DNA from 2 places in the Nocardiopsis sp. NPDC058631 genome. Region 2 is predicted to be linked to the other one. Evidence: riboswitches for the same ligand, from Rfam matches in the RefSeq annotation. Region 2 holds a riboswitch; the other holds the start of a gene.
What was found. A riboswitch is a leader RNA that binds a small molecule or an ion and turns the genes downstream of it on or off. The one in region 2 is predicted to bind glycine.
Positions count from the first base shown of each region.

Region 1: another riboswitch for glycine. It lies ahead of gcvT (glycine cleavage system aminomethyltransferase GcvT); the one in region 2 lies ahead of gcvP (aminomethyl-transferring glycine dehydrogenase).

Region 1 is NZ_JBHXQY010000038.1:28,780-36,430, forward strand. It holds gene ACFWTE_RS14770 (DUF4429 domain-containing protein) at 1-25, opposite strand, end outside; gene ACFWTE_RS14775 (AMP-binding protein) at 188-1,906, shown strand; gene ACFWTE_RS14780 (3-deoxy-7-phosphoheptulonate synthase) at 2,156-3,217, shown strand; gene blaOXA (class D beta-lactamase) at 3,281-4,198, opposite strand; glycine riboswitch at 4,456-4,556, shown strand; gene gcvT (glycine cleavage system aminomethyltransferase GcvT) at 4,702-5,817, shown strand; gene gcvH (glycine cleavage system protein GcvH) at 5,975-6,355, shown strand; gene glyA (serine hydroxymethyltransferase) at 6,363-7,631, shown strand.
Region 2 is NZ_JBHXQY010000017.1:51,729-59,379, reverse strand. It holds gene ACFWTE_RS08710 (sugar phosphate nucleotidyltransferase) at 1-2,344, shown strand, start outside; gene ACFWTE_RS08705 (FHA domain-containing protein) at 2,971-3,513, shown strand; gene ACFWTE_RS08700 (bifunctional nuclease family protein) at 3,682-4,155, shown strand; gene ACFWTE_RS08695 (MerR family transcriptional regulator) at 4,611-5,096, shown strand; glycine riboswitch at 5,571-5,659, shown strand; gene gcvP (aminomethyl-transferring glycine dehydrogenase) at 5,757-7,651, shown strand, end outside.

The DNA of each region.
Region 1 (7,651 bases), on a different contig from region 2:
CGTGGTGTCCGCGCAGTTCCTCCATGTCCACACATCCTAGAGCCAGCCCGGGCAGCCCTAGGGGAGGCGTCGGGGGCTCCCATCCCGGGTAGGACAAACGGGGCACACCCGTTCCTCCGCCCTCTCCGGGCGGAGACCGTGGACAGTGCGGTCGGCGCCCTGTCCTCTCAACCGGAGGTCGCCAGACATGTCGAAAGAGATGGCCGCCGCGGGTGCGGCGGAGTTCCGCGCCGCACGGGACCTGCTCCTGTCGCACCGCACGGACCAGGAGACCGCCCACCGCGAGTTCACGTGGCCGAGGCCGGACGTTTTCAACTGGGCGCTCGACTTCTTCGACGAGGTCGCCGAGCGGCGCCCGGACCGGACCGCCCTGTGGATCGTGGAGGACGACGGCAGCGAGGTCAAGTACACCTACCGCCACCTGTCGGAGCGCTCCAACCAGGTGGCGAACTGGCTGCTCGGCCAGGGTGTGCGCGCCGGCGACCGGATCATGGTGATGCTCGGCAACCAGGTGGAGCTGTGGGAGACCACCCTGGCGGCCGTCAAGCTCGGCGCGGTCGTCGCCCCGACCGCCACCGTCCTGTCCGAGGGCGACCTCGTGGACCGGCTGGAACAGGGCGAGATCGCGCACGTGGTGTGCTCGGTCGCCGAGACCCGGAAGTTCGCGCCGCTCCGGGGCCACTGGACGCGGATCTGCGTGGGGTACATGGACGGGTGGCTGAGCTACCCCGACTCCGAACACGCGGGGTTGGAGTTCCACCCACCGCACCGGGCCGATCCCGACGACCCGCTCCTGCTGTACTTCACCTCGGGGACGACGTCGCGTCCCAAGATGGTCACCCACACGCAGCGGTCCTACCCCGTGGGCCACTTGTCCACCATGTACTGGCTGGGGGTCCGCCCGGGCGACATCCACCTCAACGTGTCCGTTCCTGGGTGGGGCAAGCACGCCTACAGCAGCGTGTTCGGGCCGTGGAACGCCGAGGCGACGGTCCTGGTCCTCAACCAGGAGCGGTTCGACCCCGGGCGGCTGCTGGACGAGGTGGTGCGCTGCGGCGTGGACACCCTGTGCGCGCCGCCGACGGTGTGGCGGATGCTCCTCCAGTCCGACCTTTCCGCGTGGAAGGTGGGGCTGCGCGAGGCCCTGGCCGCCGGGGAACCGCTCAACCCCGAGGTGGTCGACCGGGTGCGGGACGCGTGGGGGATGACCGTCCGCGACGGGTTCGGCCAGACCGAGACGACACTGATCATCGGCAACGGGCCGGGCCAGGAGGTCCGCCCCGGGTCCATGGGGCGTCCCATGCCCGGCTACGACATCGTGCTGGCCGACCCGGCCACCGACGAACTGTCCGACACCGGGCAGATCTGCGTGGACATGACCCAGAACCCCGTCGGGGTGATGAAGGGGTACACCGACAACCCCGACCGCACCCGCGAACTGACCCGCCGGGGGCGCTACCGCACCGGTGACATCGCGAGCCGGGACTCGACCGGCCACATCACCTACATCGGTCGGATCGACGACGTTTTCAAGGCCTCGGACTACCGCATCTCACCCTTCGAGCTCGAAAGCGTCCTGATCGAGCACGCGTACGTGGCCGAGGCTGCGGTGGTGCCCTCGCCCGACCCGCTGCGCCTGTCGGTCGCCAAGGCGTACGTGACCCTGGCCGAGGGGGTGCCGCCCGACGCGGACACCGCACGGGCCGTCCTGGCCCACGCGCGTGCGCGGCTGTCGCCGTACAAGAGGGTCCGCCGCCTGGAGTTCGCCGAGCTGCCCAAGACCGTGTCCGGTAAGATCCGACGTGTACAGCTGCGCACGGCCGAGTCCGAGCGCGGTGCGGTCACCGACGGTACGCGCAACCCCCACGAGTTCTGGGAGGAGGACCTCCCGGACCCGAAGGGTTGACCGCTCGGGGTCCGCGGGCGGTTCCGACCGGCTCCGTTCGCCGTTGCCGCGGCTCTCCACGGAAATGACGTCTCACGTTCCGAGACGCCCATGCCCCCCTTCGGCCGGTGTGGTGTTTCCCATCCTGTGACCCGCGTCGGCCCTTCGGGGTGGCACCGCCCCGCACACACGGCCGCGCTAGTGTCTTCGTGGCGACAGCGCGACAGTCAGTGCGACACAAGGACAGACGGGACCAAGGGGAACTACACGATGCCGAGCACGAACGACACACGGGTGGCAAGCTACACGCCGCTCATCGCCCCCCAGGACCTGCTCGCCGAACTCCCGCTGGGCCCCGAGCGCAGCGCTCTGGTGGAGGACTCGCGTACCGAGGTCAAGGGGGTGCTGGACGGCGACGACGACCGGCTCCTGGTCGTCGTGGGACCCTGCTCGGTGCACGACCCCGAGTCCGCCATGGACTACGCCCGACGGCTGGCCCAGCTGGTGCCGTCGCTGCGCGAGGAGCTGTGCGTGGTGATGCGCGTGTACTTCGAGAAGCCGCGTACCACCGTCGGTTGGAAGGGCCTCATCAACGACCCCCACCTGGACGACACCTACGACGTCCACCACGGTCTGCGCCTCGCCCGCAAGCTGCTCCTCGACATCAACTCCCTCGGCCTGCCCGCCGGAACCGAGTTCCTCGACCCGATCACCCCTCAGTACATCGCCGACGTGGTCTCCTGGGGCGCCATCGGCGCCCGCACGACGGAGAGCCAGGTGCACCGCCAGCTCAGCAGCGGCCTGAGCACCCCGGTCGGCTTCAAGAACGGCACGGACGGGGACGTGCAGGTCGCCGTGGACGCGGTCGGGGCGGCCTCCGCCTCGCACACCTTCTTCGGCGTCGACCCGGCCGGGGCCGGCTCGGTCGTCGTCACCGAGGGCAACCCGGACTGCCACGTGATCCTGCGCGGCGGTCGCAGCGGCCCCAACTTCGACGCCGAGCCGGTCGGCGCCGCCCTCGACACCATCGAGAACGCGGGCCTGCCCCGCCGCCTCATGATCGACGCCAGCCACGCGAACAGCGGCAAGGACCACAAGCGCCAGGCCGGCGTGGCCGCCGCGATCGCGGCCCAGGTCGCCGACGGCCAGAAGGGCATCATCGGCGTCATGCTGGAGAGCTTCATCGTCGAGGGCGCCCAGAAGCTCGGCGACCCGGCGGAGCTGACCTACGGCCAGTCGATCACCGACAAGTGCATGGGGTGGGAGACCACCGGCGAGGTGCTGACCCAGCTCGCCGAGGCCGTGCGGCAGCGCCGCAAGAACACCGCCTGACACACCCGCCCGACCGGCCCCGCCCGCCCAGGTCTGCGGGGCCGGTCGGGGCGCCGCCCGGGGTCAGTCCCCCGCCGCCTCCCCGGGAAGCGCGCCGAACTCCACCAACAGCTCACGGGCCAGGGGTTCGCGCAGCTCGGCGTCGGCGTCCCCGTCCATCTCAAGGCGCAGGGCGAAGGTGTACAGGTCCTCACCGCGCTCCACCCAGCCGACCCACCAGCCGTGGGCGGGGTCGACGTCCCCCGCCCAGCCGCTCTTGGCGTAGAGGGTGTGGCCGTCGCCCTCCTCCACGAGGGCGATCTCACGCAGCGCCTCCTGGTGCGCCGCGTCGACCGGCAGCTCGGCGCGGGCCAACGAGGCCAGGAACTCGGTCTGCTCCACGGCGGAGATCTCCAACGGGCCCTCCAGCCAGAACCGGTCCCGCACGTCCTCCCCGCCGACGTCGCGGTTGCCGTACTCGAACCGGTCCACCCAGGCCGCCATCCGCTCGTGCCCCACCCTGCGGGCCAGCTCCTGGTAGACCGGGACGTTCGAGGCGGGGAAGGCCTCCCGCAGGGACATGTCCTGTTCCCACGCCTGGACGCGCTGCGGTTCCCCGCCGTAGGGCAGCACCTCGTCCAGGCCCGACACCGCCCCCGTCTCCAGCCCGATCAGGGTGTTGGCCATCTTGAACGTGGACGCGGGTACCGCGCGCACGTGGGCGGCCTCCGCCCCGACCAGCGTCGACTCCCTGGCCCGGGTGTCGTGGAGGACGAACGTGCCCTCCACACCCGCCTCGGCGAACACCGACTCCAGGTCCTCCCGCTCCACCGTGGCCACGTCGCCGCGCTGCTGCGGCGGTCGCGCCCCCGCCAGGCCCTCGTCCGGCGCCCCCGTCCCACCGTCGCCGCCCTGCGCGCACGCGGTCCCGGCGGTCAGGGTGAGGGCGCACCCGGCGGCGAGCAGCGCCGCGCCGGTCCGCCGCGACCTCACCCGCGCCACCGGATCCTCCGTCTCCCGCGGTCGGCCCGTCGTCCGGATCCCGTGCCCGTCGGTTCGCACCCGTCATCCCTCCCACGCAGGAAGCCCGTTCCCGGTTCACGCTAACCCGCGGTGCTCCCCGACGCGAAGGGTTTGGCCGGAGTGCCCGCGCCCGGGCCACGGCTCCTCCGCCGCCCGGCACCGCGGTACCGGGGCCCGCCCCCGGCACGGGCTCTCTTGGGTGCCGTGTTCGCCCGCTGCTAGTCTGAACGTGTTGCTGACCCCGTACGGGAGAGTGCCCGCGTATCCATCGCGGGCCGCCGAAGGAGCAATCCCTCCCCAAGACAACCTCTCAGGCACAGCGGACCGTACGGGCGAGACCACTCTGGAAAGCAGGGACCGGTGTCCCTCGCCGAAGGTGCAAGCCACGCCGAGCGCGCGGTGAAGCTCTCAGGCACAGATGACAGAGGGGGAGGATGGCAACGCCTCTGCACGACACGACGCCCATCCTCTCGGGAGTGCCCATGTCAGATCCCGCATCAGCGCCGCGCGCCACAGCGCTCCGCGAGGTCCACGAGAAGGCCGGAGCCACGCTGGTCGACTTCGCCGGATGGCTCATGCCGCTGCGCTACGGCAGCGAGACCGCCGAGCACAAGGCGGTCCGCGAGGCCGCCGGGCTCTTCGACCTCTCCCACATGGGCGAGATCCGCCTCACAGGCCCGCAGGCCGCCGAGGCCCTCGACTTCGCCCTGGTCGGCCACCTGTCCAAGGTCAAGGTCGGCCGTGCCCGCTACACCATGATCACCAACGCCGGGGGCGGCGTCCTGGACGACCTCATCGTCTACAGGCTGGGCGAGGAGGAGTACCTCGTCGTGGCCAACGCCGCCAACGTGCCCGTGGTCTCCGCCGCGTTGGCCGAACGCGCCGAGGGCTTCGACGTCGAGGTCGCGGACGAGTCCGCCGACCACGCGCTGATCGCGGTCCAGGGGCCGCGCGCCGTCGAGATCCTGGCTCCGCTCACCGACGCGAACCTGGACGACATCCGCTACTACGCGGGCTACGAGCACACCGTCGCCGGCCTGCCCGTCCTGCTCGCCCGCACCGGCTACACGGGCGAGGACGGTTTCGAGATCTTCGTCCGGCCCGCCGAGAAGGCACCCCAGGTCTGGGACGCCCTCATGGCCGAGGGCGAGCGGCACGGGCTCGTCCCGGCCGGGCTGTCGGCCCGCGACACCCTGCGCATGGAGGCCGGGATGCCCCTGTACGGGCAGGAGCTCAACGACGGGCTCACCCCCTTCGACGCCGGGCTGGGCCGCGTGGTCAAGTTCGACAAGGACGGCGACTTCGTGGGCCGCACGGCCCTGGAGGAGGCTTCCCGCACCTCCCGCCCCCGCCGCCTCATCGGCCTCGTCGCGCGCGGGCGCCGCCCGCTGCGCAAGGGCCAGGACGTCCTCCGCGACGGCGTGACCGTCGGAACACTCACCAGTGGCGCGCCCTCCCCCACCCTGGGCCGTCCCATCGCCATGGCCTACGTGGACGGCGACCTCGACACCTCGGCCGGCGCGTTCACCGTGGACGTGCGAGGCAGGGGCGAGGACGTCGACGTGGTCGAACTGCCGTTCTACAAGCGGCAGTCGTAGAAGCAGGGGCCTTCACACCCCGAAGGCCCGTACGCCCCGCGCGGCGGGATCCCCGGACCGGGGACCGGCACACACGGGGCGTGACCGGGCGTAGGCCGGGCCGGGCAGCCGTACGGGCGCACGGCAGGAAAATGGAACACCTCCAAGGAGAGTTGAAGTGAGCGTTCCCACGGAGCTGGGTTACACGGCCAAACACGAGTGGGTCGTGGTCGAGGACGGGATCGCCACCGTCGGCATCACGTCGTTCGCCGCCGAGGCCCTGGGCGACATCGTCTACGTCGAGCTGCCCGAGGTGGGCGGCGAGGTGACCGCCGGTGAGCCGAGCGGAGAGGTGGAGTCCACCAAGTCCGTCAGCGACATCTACTCACCGGTCAGCGGCGAGGTCGTCGAGGTCAACGAGTCCCTCGCGGACGCACCCGAGACGGTCAACTCCGCCCCCTTCGAAGGCGGTTGGCTGTTCAGGGCCCGGATCACCGAGGAACCCTCCGGACTGCTCTCCGCCGAGGAGTACACGAAGCTGACCGAAGGCGAGGAGTAGGCCCCCGATGGCTACTGACAACACGCTCAACCAGACCCTGAGCGAACTGGACCCCGAGGTGTCGGCCGCGGTCGACGCGGAGCTGGCCCGCCAGCGCGACACCCTGGAGATGATCGCCTCGGAGAACTTCGCACCCCAGGCGGTGATCGAGGCCCAGGGCACCGTCCTGACCAACAAGTACGCCGAGGGCTACCCGGGCCGCCGCTACTACGGCGGGTGCGAGCACGTCGACGTCGTGGAGCAGCTCGCCATCGACCGCGCCAAGGCGCTGTTCGGTGCCGAGCACGCGAACGTGCAGCCGCACTCGGGCGCGCAGGCCAACACGGCCGTGTACTTCGCGCTGCTCAAGCCGGGCGACACCATCCTGGGACTGGACCTGGCCCACGGCGGCCACCTGACCCACGGCATGCGGATCAACTACTCCGGCAAGATCCTCGACGCGGTGGCCTACCACGTGCGCGACGAGGACGGCACCGTCGACTACGACGAGGTCGAGGCGCTCGCCAAGGAGCACCAGCCGAAGATGATCGTCGCGGGCTGGTCGGCGTACCCGCGCCAGCTGGACTTCGCCCGTTTCCGGGAGATCGCGGACTCCGTCGGCGCTCTGCTGATGGTGGACATGGCGCACTTCGCGGGCCTGGTCGCGGCCGGACTGCACCCCAACCCGGTGCCGTTCGCCGACGTGGTCACCACCACCACGCACAAGACGCTCGGCGGCCCGCGCGGCGGCATGATCCTCACCAAGGCCGAGTACGCCAAGAAGATCAACTCCGCGGTGTTCCCCGGTATGCAGGGCGGGCCGCTGGAACACGTGATCGCCGCCAAGGCGGTCTCGTTCAAGGTGGCCGCGGGCGAGGAGTTCGCCGAGCGCCAGCGCCGCACCGTCAGCGGTGCGCGCCTGCTCGCCGAGCGCCTGACCCGGCCGGACATGGCCGAGGTCGGCGTCAAGGTCGCCTCCGGGGGCACGGACGTGCACCTGGTCCTGGTGGACCTGGTGAACTCCCAGCTCAACGGCCAGGAGGCGGAGGACCGCCTGCACGGCATCGGGATCACGGTCAACCGCAACGCGGTGCCCAACGACCCGCGTCCGCCCATGGTCACCTCCGGGCTGCGGATCGGTACCCCGGCCCTGGCCACGCGCGGTCTCGGCGACGAGGACTTCGCCGAGGTCGCCGACGTCATCGCCGAGGCGCTCAAGCCGGAGTTCGACGCGGCCGCACTGCGCGGCCGGGTCCAGGCGCTGACCGCCAAGTACCCGCTCTACCCCAACCTGTAGAGCCCCGCCGTGCGGGGCTC
Region 2 (7,651 bases):
GTTCCTGGCCACCCTCATCCGCAACTACTTCGGGGACGGCGAGGAGCTCGGGATGAAGCTCCACTACGTCGCCGAGGAGGTACCGCTCGGCACGGCGGGCAGTGTCAAGAACGCGGAGGAGCACCTGCGCGGGGAGCCGTTCATCGTCATCTCCGGCGACGCGCTCACCGACATCGACCTCACCGACATGGTGCGCTTCCACAAGGAGAGCGGCGCCAAGGTCACCATCGCCCTCAAGCGGGTCCCGAACCCGCTGGAGTTCGGCATCATCATCGTCGACGAGCAGGGCCGGATCCAGCGCTTCCTGGAGAAGCCCACCTGGGGCCAGGTCTTCTCCGACACCGTCAACACCGGTATCTACATCATGGAGCCGGACGTCCTGGACCGCGTCGCCGAGGGCGAGGTGGTCGACTGGTCGGGCGACGTCTTCCCCCAGCTCCTGGAGGAGGGCGAGCCCCTCTACGGCTACATCGCCGACGGCTACTGGGAGGACGTCGGTACCCACGAGAGCTACCTGAGCGCCCAGGCCGACGTCCTGTCCGGCAAGGTGGACGTCGACATCGACGGCTTCGAGGTGTCCCCGGGCGTATGGGTCGGCGAGGGCTCCGAGGTCGACCCCCGCGCGGTCCTCAAGGGGCCGCTCTACATCGGCGACTACGCCAAGGTCGAGGCGGGGGCGGAGCTGCGCGAGTTCACCGTGGTCGGCAGCAACACCGTCGTGCGGTCGGAGGCCTTCTGCCACCGCACGGTCCTGCACGACAACGTGTTCATCGGTAGGGGTGCCAACCTGCGCGGCTGCGTCATCGGCAAGAACACCGACATCATGGCCGCCGCCAGGGTCGAGGAGGGGGCGGTCGTCGGCGAGGACTGCGTCATCGAGTCCGAGGCCTACGTCAACGCCGACGTCAAGGTCTACCCCTTCAAGACCATCGAGGCCGGAGCGGTCGTCAGCACCAACGTCATCTGGGAGTCGCGCGGGCAGCGTTCGCTGTTCGGACCCCGGGGCGTGTCCGGGCTGATCAATGTCGAGATCACCCCCGAACTGGCGGTGCGGCTGGCCAACGCCTACGCCACCACCCTGAAGAAGGGCGCGCTCGTCACCACGTCCCGTGACGTGTCCCGGGCCGCCCGCACGCTCAAGCGCGCGGTGATCAGCGCGCTCACCGCCGCAGCCATCGACGTACGCGACCTGGAGGTGGTGCCGTTGCCCGTGGCGCGCTTCCACACCTCGCAGAGCGGGGTCAGCGGCGGTATCACGCTGCGCACCACCCCGGGCGACCCGGAGTCGGTGGACATCCTCTTCCTGGACGGGAGCGGAGCCGACCTGTCGCCGGCGGCCCAGCGCAAGCTCGACCGGGTCTTCTCCCGCGCCGAGTACCGCAGGGCCTTCCCCGGGGAGATCGGGGAGCTGACCTTCCCCTCGCGCGGGGTCGAGAACTACTCGCACGACCTGTTGCGCTCGGTCGACACCTCCGGGGTCGCCGAGGCCGGGCTCAAGGTGGTCGTGGACTGCGCGGGCGGCAGCGGATCGCTCATCCTGCCGTCCCTGCTGGGGCGGATCGGCGTCGACGTCCTCACGGTCAACAACCGGCTCGACGAGGCCTCTCCCACCGACACGGCCGCCAAGCAGAACCGCGACCTGGAGCGCCTGGGTGAGCTGGTGGCGGGGTCCGGAGCCGACTTCGGGGTGCGGTTCGACCCCGTGGCCGAGCGGCTGGCCATCGTGGACGGCCGGGGGGAACTGGTCGACAACGACCGCGCCCTGCTGGTCGTCCTGGAACTGGTCTGCGCCGAGCGCGGGGGCGGCACGGTGGCGCTCCCCGTCACCACCACCCGGGTCGCGGAGACGGTGGCCGCCGCGCACGGGGTCAAGGTCCACTGGACCGCGACCGCCACCGACGAACTCACCAAGGCGGTCCAGGGCCGTGGCGAGGACGTCATCCTGGCCGGTGACGGCAGGGGCGGGTTCGTCGTCCCGGAGTTCAGCCCGACCAGCGACGGCATCGCCGCTTTCGTGCGGCTGCTGGGCCTGGTGGCCAGGGACCGCCGGTCGCTGAGCCAGATCGACCGCGTGATCCCCCAGGCGCACCTCCTGCGCCGTTCGGTGCCCACCCCCTGGGCGGTCAAGGGGAGCGTCATGCGGTCCGTCGTGGAGGCGGCTGGAGACCGCCAGCTGGACACCACGGACGGCGTCAGGGTCCTTGAGTCCGACGGAAGCTGGGCCCTGGTCCTCCCGGACACGGCGGAGGCCGTGACCCATCTTTGGGCCGAAGGTCCTGACTCGGACACCGCGCACCGCCTGCTGGACGAGTGGGCGGCCGTGGTCGAGAGGGCTGAGGGCTGACCGTTGCGCCGCGCGGGTGTGGACGAGAAGGTCGTCCGCGCCCGCGCGGCGTGTTCGCCCGGAGGGAGTGGTCCGCTCCGTCCGGCGCGCTCGAAAGTGCGTTTAAGGGATAAATTGGACATATCAGCAGGTCATAGCGGGCCAATGGTGTCGGTGCGAATCAGTGGGGGTTCGGCGAGAACCAAACCCCCCGGACAGGCATCAGCATCAGGACAGGTGTTTCACTGTCCCGAGGTCGGTCACACGCGGAGACGGCGCCCCAGGCACCGGGTCCGCAGTTCTTCGCACCGCGTGCGCGGTCGGGGCGTCCACGGCAGGCCGAGGAGGAGCGAAACCCTGCCTGGACAGGGATATGGTTTAAAGTCGAGTGTTCCCTGGAGCGCCGCGTCGCCCACCGGGCCGGGTATCCCGGCAACGGCGGACACCCTGACCGGGGGTGACAAGGAGTACGACACGGGGGATGAGACCTAGCGACCGACCGTGTGAGGCGCACCGCTGCCGCGACAGTGGACCGCCTCGCCACGTGCCGGACGGTGTGTGGACCAGGTGTCCGCGCGGTGTCCGGAACGTGTCACCGATCAGCCGAATCAAGCACCGCCCCGTGCGGTAGGAGGCCGAGCCGACCTATGTCGAGCGTTTACTGCACGCAGTGCGGTCACGCCGTTGCGGATGATGCCCGTTTCTGCTCCCACTGCGGAACCCCCGTCCGCAGGGCCGAACAGCAGGGACCCCGACCCGGTTCGGGTGGGGACTCCGCCGGAGACGTCACGTCCACCATCTCCATCTCCGGGATACAGGCCCTGGAGGAGGAGGAGCCCGGCGACGAGCTGAGCGGCGACGACCCGGCCAACGCGGACGCCCTGCCTCCGGGCACGGCGCTGCTCGTGGTCAGGCGTGGCCCCAACGCGGGAAGCCGTTTCCTGTTGGACAGCGATGTGACCACCGCCGGACGGCATCCCAACAGTGACATCTTCCTTGACGACGTCACCGTGTCCCGGCGCCACGTGGAGTTCTTCCGCCGTGGCGACGGGTTCGGGGTCCGTGACGTGGGCAGCCTCAACGGCACCTACGTGAACCGGGAACCGGTCGACGAGGCCCAGCTCGGCGGCGGGGACGAGATCCAGATCGGCAAGTTCCGCATGGTTCTGCTGACCAAACCGCGCCGTTGAGGGGCCGCTGACCACGGGTGACGGCGGCGGGTGGGTCGATGAGGTTTGCGGCCCCCCGCCGCCGGACAGCTTTGTAACGAAGGGTGCCGATTTCGCCTTGGGGTCCCGAACCCGGGCGGGCAGGGACGAGCGCCCATCCGGTGTGACGACGCGTGGGACGGAGCCGCTGTGAAGCACATGGAGGTCGTCGGCGTCCGGGTTGAGATGCCCTCGAACCAGCCGATAGTCCTGCTCAAGGAGACCGAGGGAGATCGTTACCTGCCGATCTGGATCGGCGGCGTGGAGGCGACCGCCATCGCGCTGGCGCAACAGGGCGTCGCTCCGGCGAGACCGCTCACCCATGATCTGTTCCGGGACGTCCTGGACGCCCTGGACACCGGCCTCACCACGGTGAACATCACCGGCCTGAGCGACGGCATCTTCTACGCCGAGCTGGTCTTCAGCAACGGTGTGGAGGTCAGTGCCCGGCCCTCCGACTCCATCGCCCTCGCGTTACGGACGGGCGCGCCCATCTACGCCCACGAGGACGTGATCGCCGAGGCGGGCATGCCGATCCCGGACGAGCAGGAGGATCAGGTCGAGGCGTTCCGGGAGTTCCTGGACAACATCTCGCCCGAGGACTTCGGCAGGAAGGCCGAGTAGGCACAACCTCCTCGGGCCCGTGCGCCCCACGGGCCCCACGAGCGTGACGTCAGCGTGGAAGCCAGAAGTGACATGGCTGCGACCTGCGGCTTTGTTCATCGCGCCGGTGATAGATTGGGCTGAGGGAGTGGTCGAAGCTGTCAGGGCCCAAACCCGTGCGGGCGCAGGGTGCGCCACCGGGGCGGTTCCGGGAACCCAACGGTGCGCGCACTTGGCGACGCGCCGGGTGCTGTCGTTGACGCTGCCGTTCGGTCGTCCTACCGTCAGTGCAGTGGAACCCACGGCGCACCCATTCCCTGAGTGGACATCCCCTGTCGAGGCCGCCGTGGGACGAGAGGCCGGAGGTCGGCGTGGCGGTAGCGAGCGGCAAGCGGAATCCCCATGACAGGCGGTCCGCGCTGCGGCTAGCGGGGCAGCAGGGCCTACTGTGCGAAGAGGACGTGGTGGCGCGGCCTATGGACGTCGGGTATCGGGGCCCCGCGGCGTGTACCGCCGCAGGGATCACCTACCGTCAGCTCGACTACTGGGCGAGAACCGGCCTGGTGGAACCGAGCGTGCGTACCGGAGCCCAGAACGCCCCCCTGTACAGCCTTCCCGACATCCTGTTGCTGAAGGTGGCCAAACGGCTGCTGGACACGGGCATCTCGTTGCAGCAGATCCGGACCGCGGTCGACCACCTGCGCGGGCGTCCCACCCCCGACCTGGCCCGCATCACCCTCATGAGCGACGGCGTCAGCGTCTACGAGTGCACCTCCCCCGAGGAGGTCGTGGACCTCATGCAGCGAGGACAGGGTATGTTCGGCCTGGCGCTGGCCAACGTGTGGCGCGAGCTGGAAGAGGCGCTGGGTGTGGTTTCCGACGAGGAGCGGACCGAGCTGCCCTCCGCGCCCCCGCCCGTGGACGAACTCGCCAGGCGGCGCAGGGAGCGCCGGACCGGCTGACCCCGGATCGTCCGCCTCACCCCCGCAAGTGTGAACGGGTGACGGCCCGTGCGCTGTTCGCGGTTTCCGCCGTACCCCGGGGAGGGGACGTCGACTCGCGGAGGCCGTCGAGAGGGCCGGGGCGAGCGAGGCCGCGGTTTCCGGGCTCCTCGACACCAGGGTCCCGCATCTCCTCCTGCCCACGTGGAACGGCCCCTGCCGCCCTCGGGGACGGACGCCCCACGCAGATCCTGGGGGTGCGGGAGCGACCGGCGGGCCCGGTCCTGCCCGAGCGGCGCGGGCCGGTGGAGTCCCCACGGCCGGGACGGGGCGACCGGGTCGCGTCCGCGCCCCGTGTGGCGCCGCACACTGGTTCGGTGAAACGCGCGGGCGGACTCGGCTCCGACAGCGGCCATCGAGTACGGTCATACTCACAACAGGGATGAAAAGCGACATTCGCCCTGTCCCCACATGTACATAGCGTCAACAGGCTGTCAATACCGCGCGGGAGAGACCCCGACAGGGGCGCCGACGGGGCAATACTCCCCAGTAACCTCTCAGGCACCACGGACCGCGCGGAGGAGGCCGCTCTGAAGCCTGGCACGCCCGTGCCCGGTGACAGAGGGGGAGACCGTGAGGAACACCGCCGAACCGAATCGGCCCTGTCACCAGGAGGTCTCCGTGCCTGACCAGCCCGTGAACAACCCCGGCGAACCCGCCAGGGTGTTCGCCGACCGCCACATCGGCCCCACCCCGGCCGAGACCCAGGAAATGCTCAAGGCGGTCGGCTACGGCTCCACCGCCGAGCTCATGGCGGCGGCCGTACCGGAGTCCATCCTCACCGGGCCGGGCCGCAGCGCCCCGCTGGACCTGCCCGAGGCGATCGGGGAGGCCGAGGCGCTGGCCGAGCTCCGCGACCTCGCCGCGCGCAACGACGTGCACACCTCCCTGCTCGGCCAGGGGTACTACGACACCTTCACCCCGCCGGTGATCCTCCGCAACATCATGGAGAACCCGGCCTGGTACACGGCCTACACGCCCTACCAGCCCGAGATCTCCCAGGGCCGCCTGGAGGCCCTGCTCAACTTCCAGACCATGGTCTGCGACCTGACCGGCCTGCCGGTCTCCGGGGCGTCCCTCCTGGACGAGTCCACCGCCGCGGCCGAGGCCATGACCCTCGCCCGCCGGGCCTCCAAGAGCAGGGCCGACGTCTTCGTCGTCGACGCCGACGTCTTCCCGCAGACCCTCCAGGTCCTGCGCACCCGGGCCGAACCCCTCGGCATCGAGGTCGTCGTCGCCGACCTGTCGCAGGGCCTGCCCGAGGGCGAGGCCTTCGGTGTCCTGGTGCAGTACCCCGCCTCCAGCGGCGCGGTGAGGGACCCGGCAGCGGTCATCTCCGCCGCCCACGAGCGCGGGGCGCTCGCCGTGGTGGCCGCCGACATCCTCGCCCTGACCCTGCTGCGCAGCCCGGGCGACCTCGGCGCCGACATCGCGGTCGGATCCACCCAGCGCTTCGGTGTCCCGCTCGGCTTCGGCGGCCCGCACGCCGGCTACATGGCCGTGGGGGAGAAACTGCGCCGACAGCTGCCCGGCCGCCTGGTGGGCGTCTCGGTGGACAACGCGGGCAAGCCCGCCTACCGGCTCGCCCTCCAGACCCGCGAACAGCACATCCGACGCGAGAAGGCCACCAGCAACATCTGTACCGCGCAGGTGCTGCTCGCCGTCATGGCCGGTATGTACGCCGTCTACCACGGCCCCGACGGCCTGCGCGCGATCGCGCGCCAGGTGCACACCCGCACCGCGGCCCTGGCCGACGCCCTCGGCGAGCGCGGGTTCGAGATCGTCCACTCCGCCTACTTCGACACCCTGCGCGTGCGCGTGCCCAGCGCTGCCGGCGTCGTGGAGACCGCTCTGGAGGCCGGGTACAACCTCCTGCCCGTCGACCAGTACACGGTCGGTGTGAGCGTGGACGAGACCACCTCGGAGGCGGACCTCGAAGCGGTGCTCGCGGCCTTCGGCGGGACCGAGCGAGGCACATCCAAGGCGCGCCTGGCAGTGGACCGTGCCGCCGGGCGCCTGCCCGCCGGGCTGTCCCGGGAGACCGACTACCTCTCCCACCCGGTGTTCAACACCCACCGGAGCGAGACCTCCCTGCTGCGCTACATGCGCCGCCTGTCCGACCGGGACCTGGCTCTGGACCGCACGATGATCCCGCTGGGCTCGTGCACCATGAAACTCAACGCGACCACGGAGATGGAGCCCGTCACCTGGCCGGAGTTCGCGGGCCTGCACCCCTTCGCGCCGCTCGACCAGGCGGTCGGGAGCATGACCGTGATCCGCGACCTGGAGTCCTGGCTGGCCGAGGTCACCGGCTACGACACCGTGTCCCTCCAGCCCAACGCCGGGTCCCAGGGCGAGTTCGCCGGACTGCTCGCCATCCGGGGCTACCACCGCTCGCGGGGTGAGGCCCACCGCGACGTCTGCCTCATCCCCAGTTCCGCGCACGGCACCAACGCGGCCAGCGCCGTGATGGCGGGCATGCGCGTGGCCGTCGTGGCCTGTGACGACAACGGCAA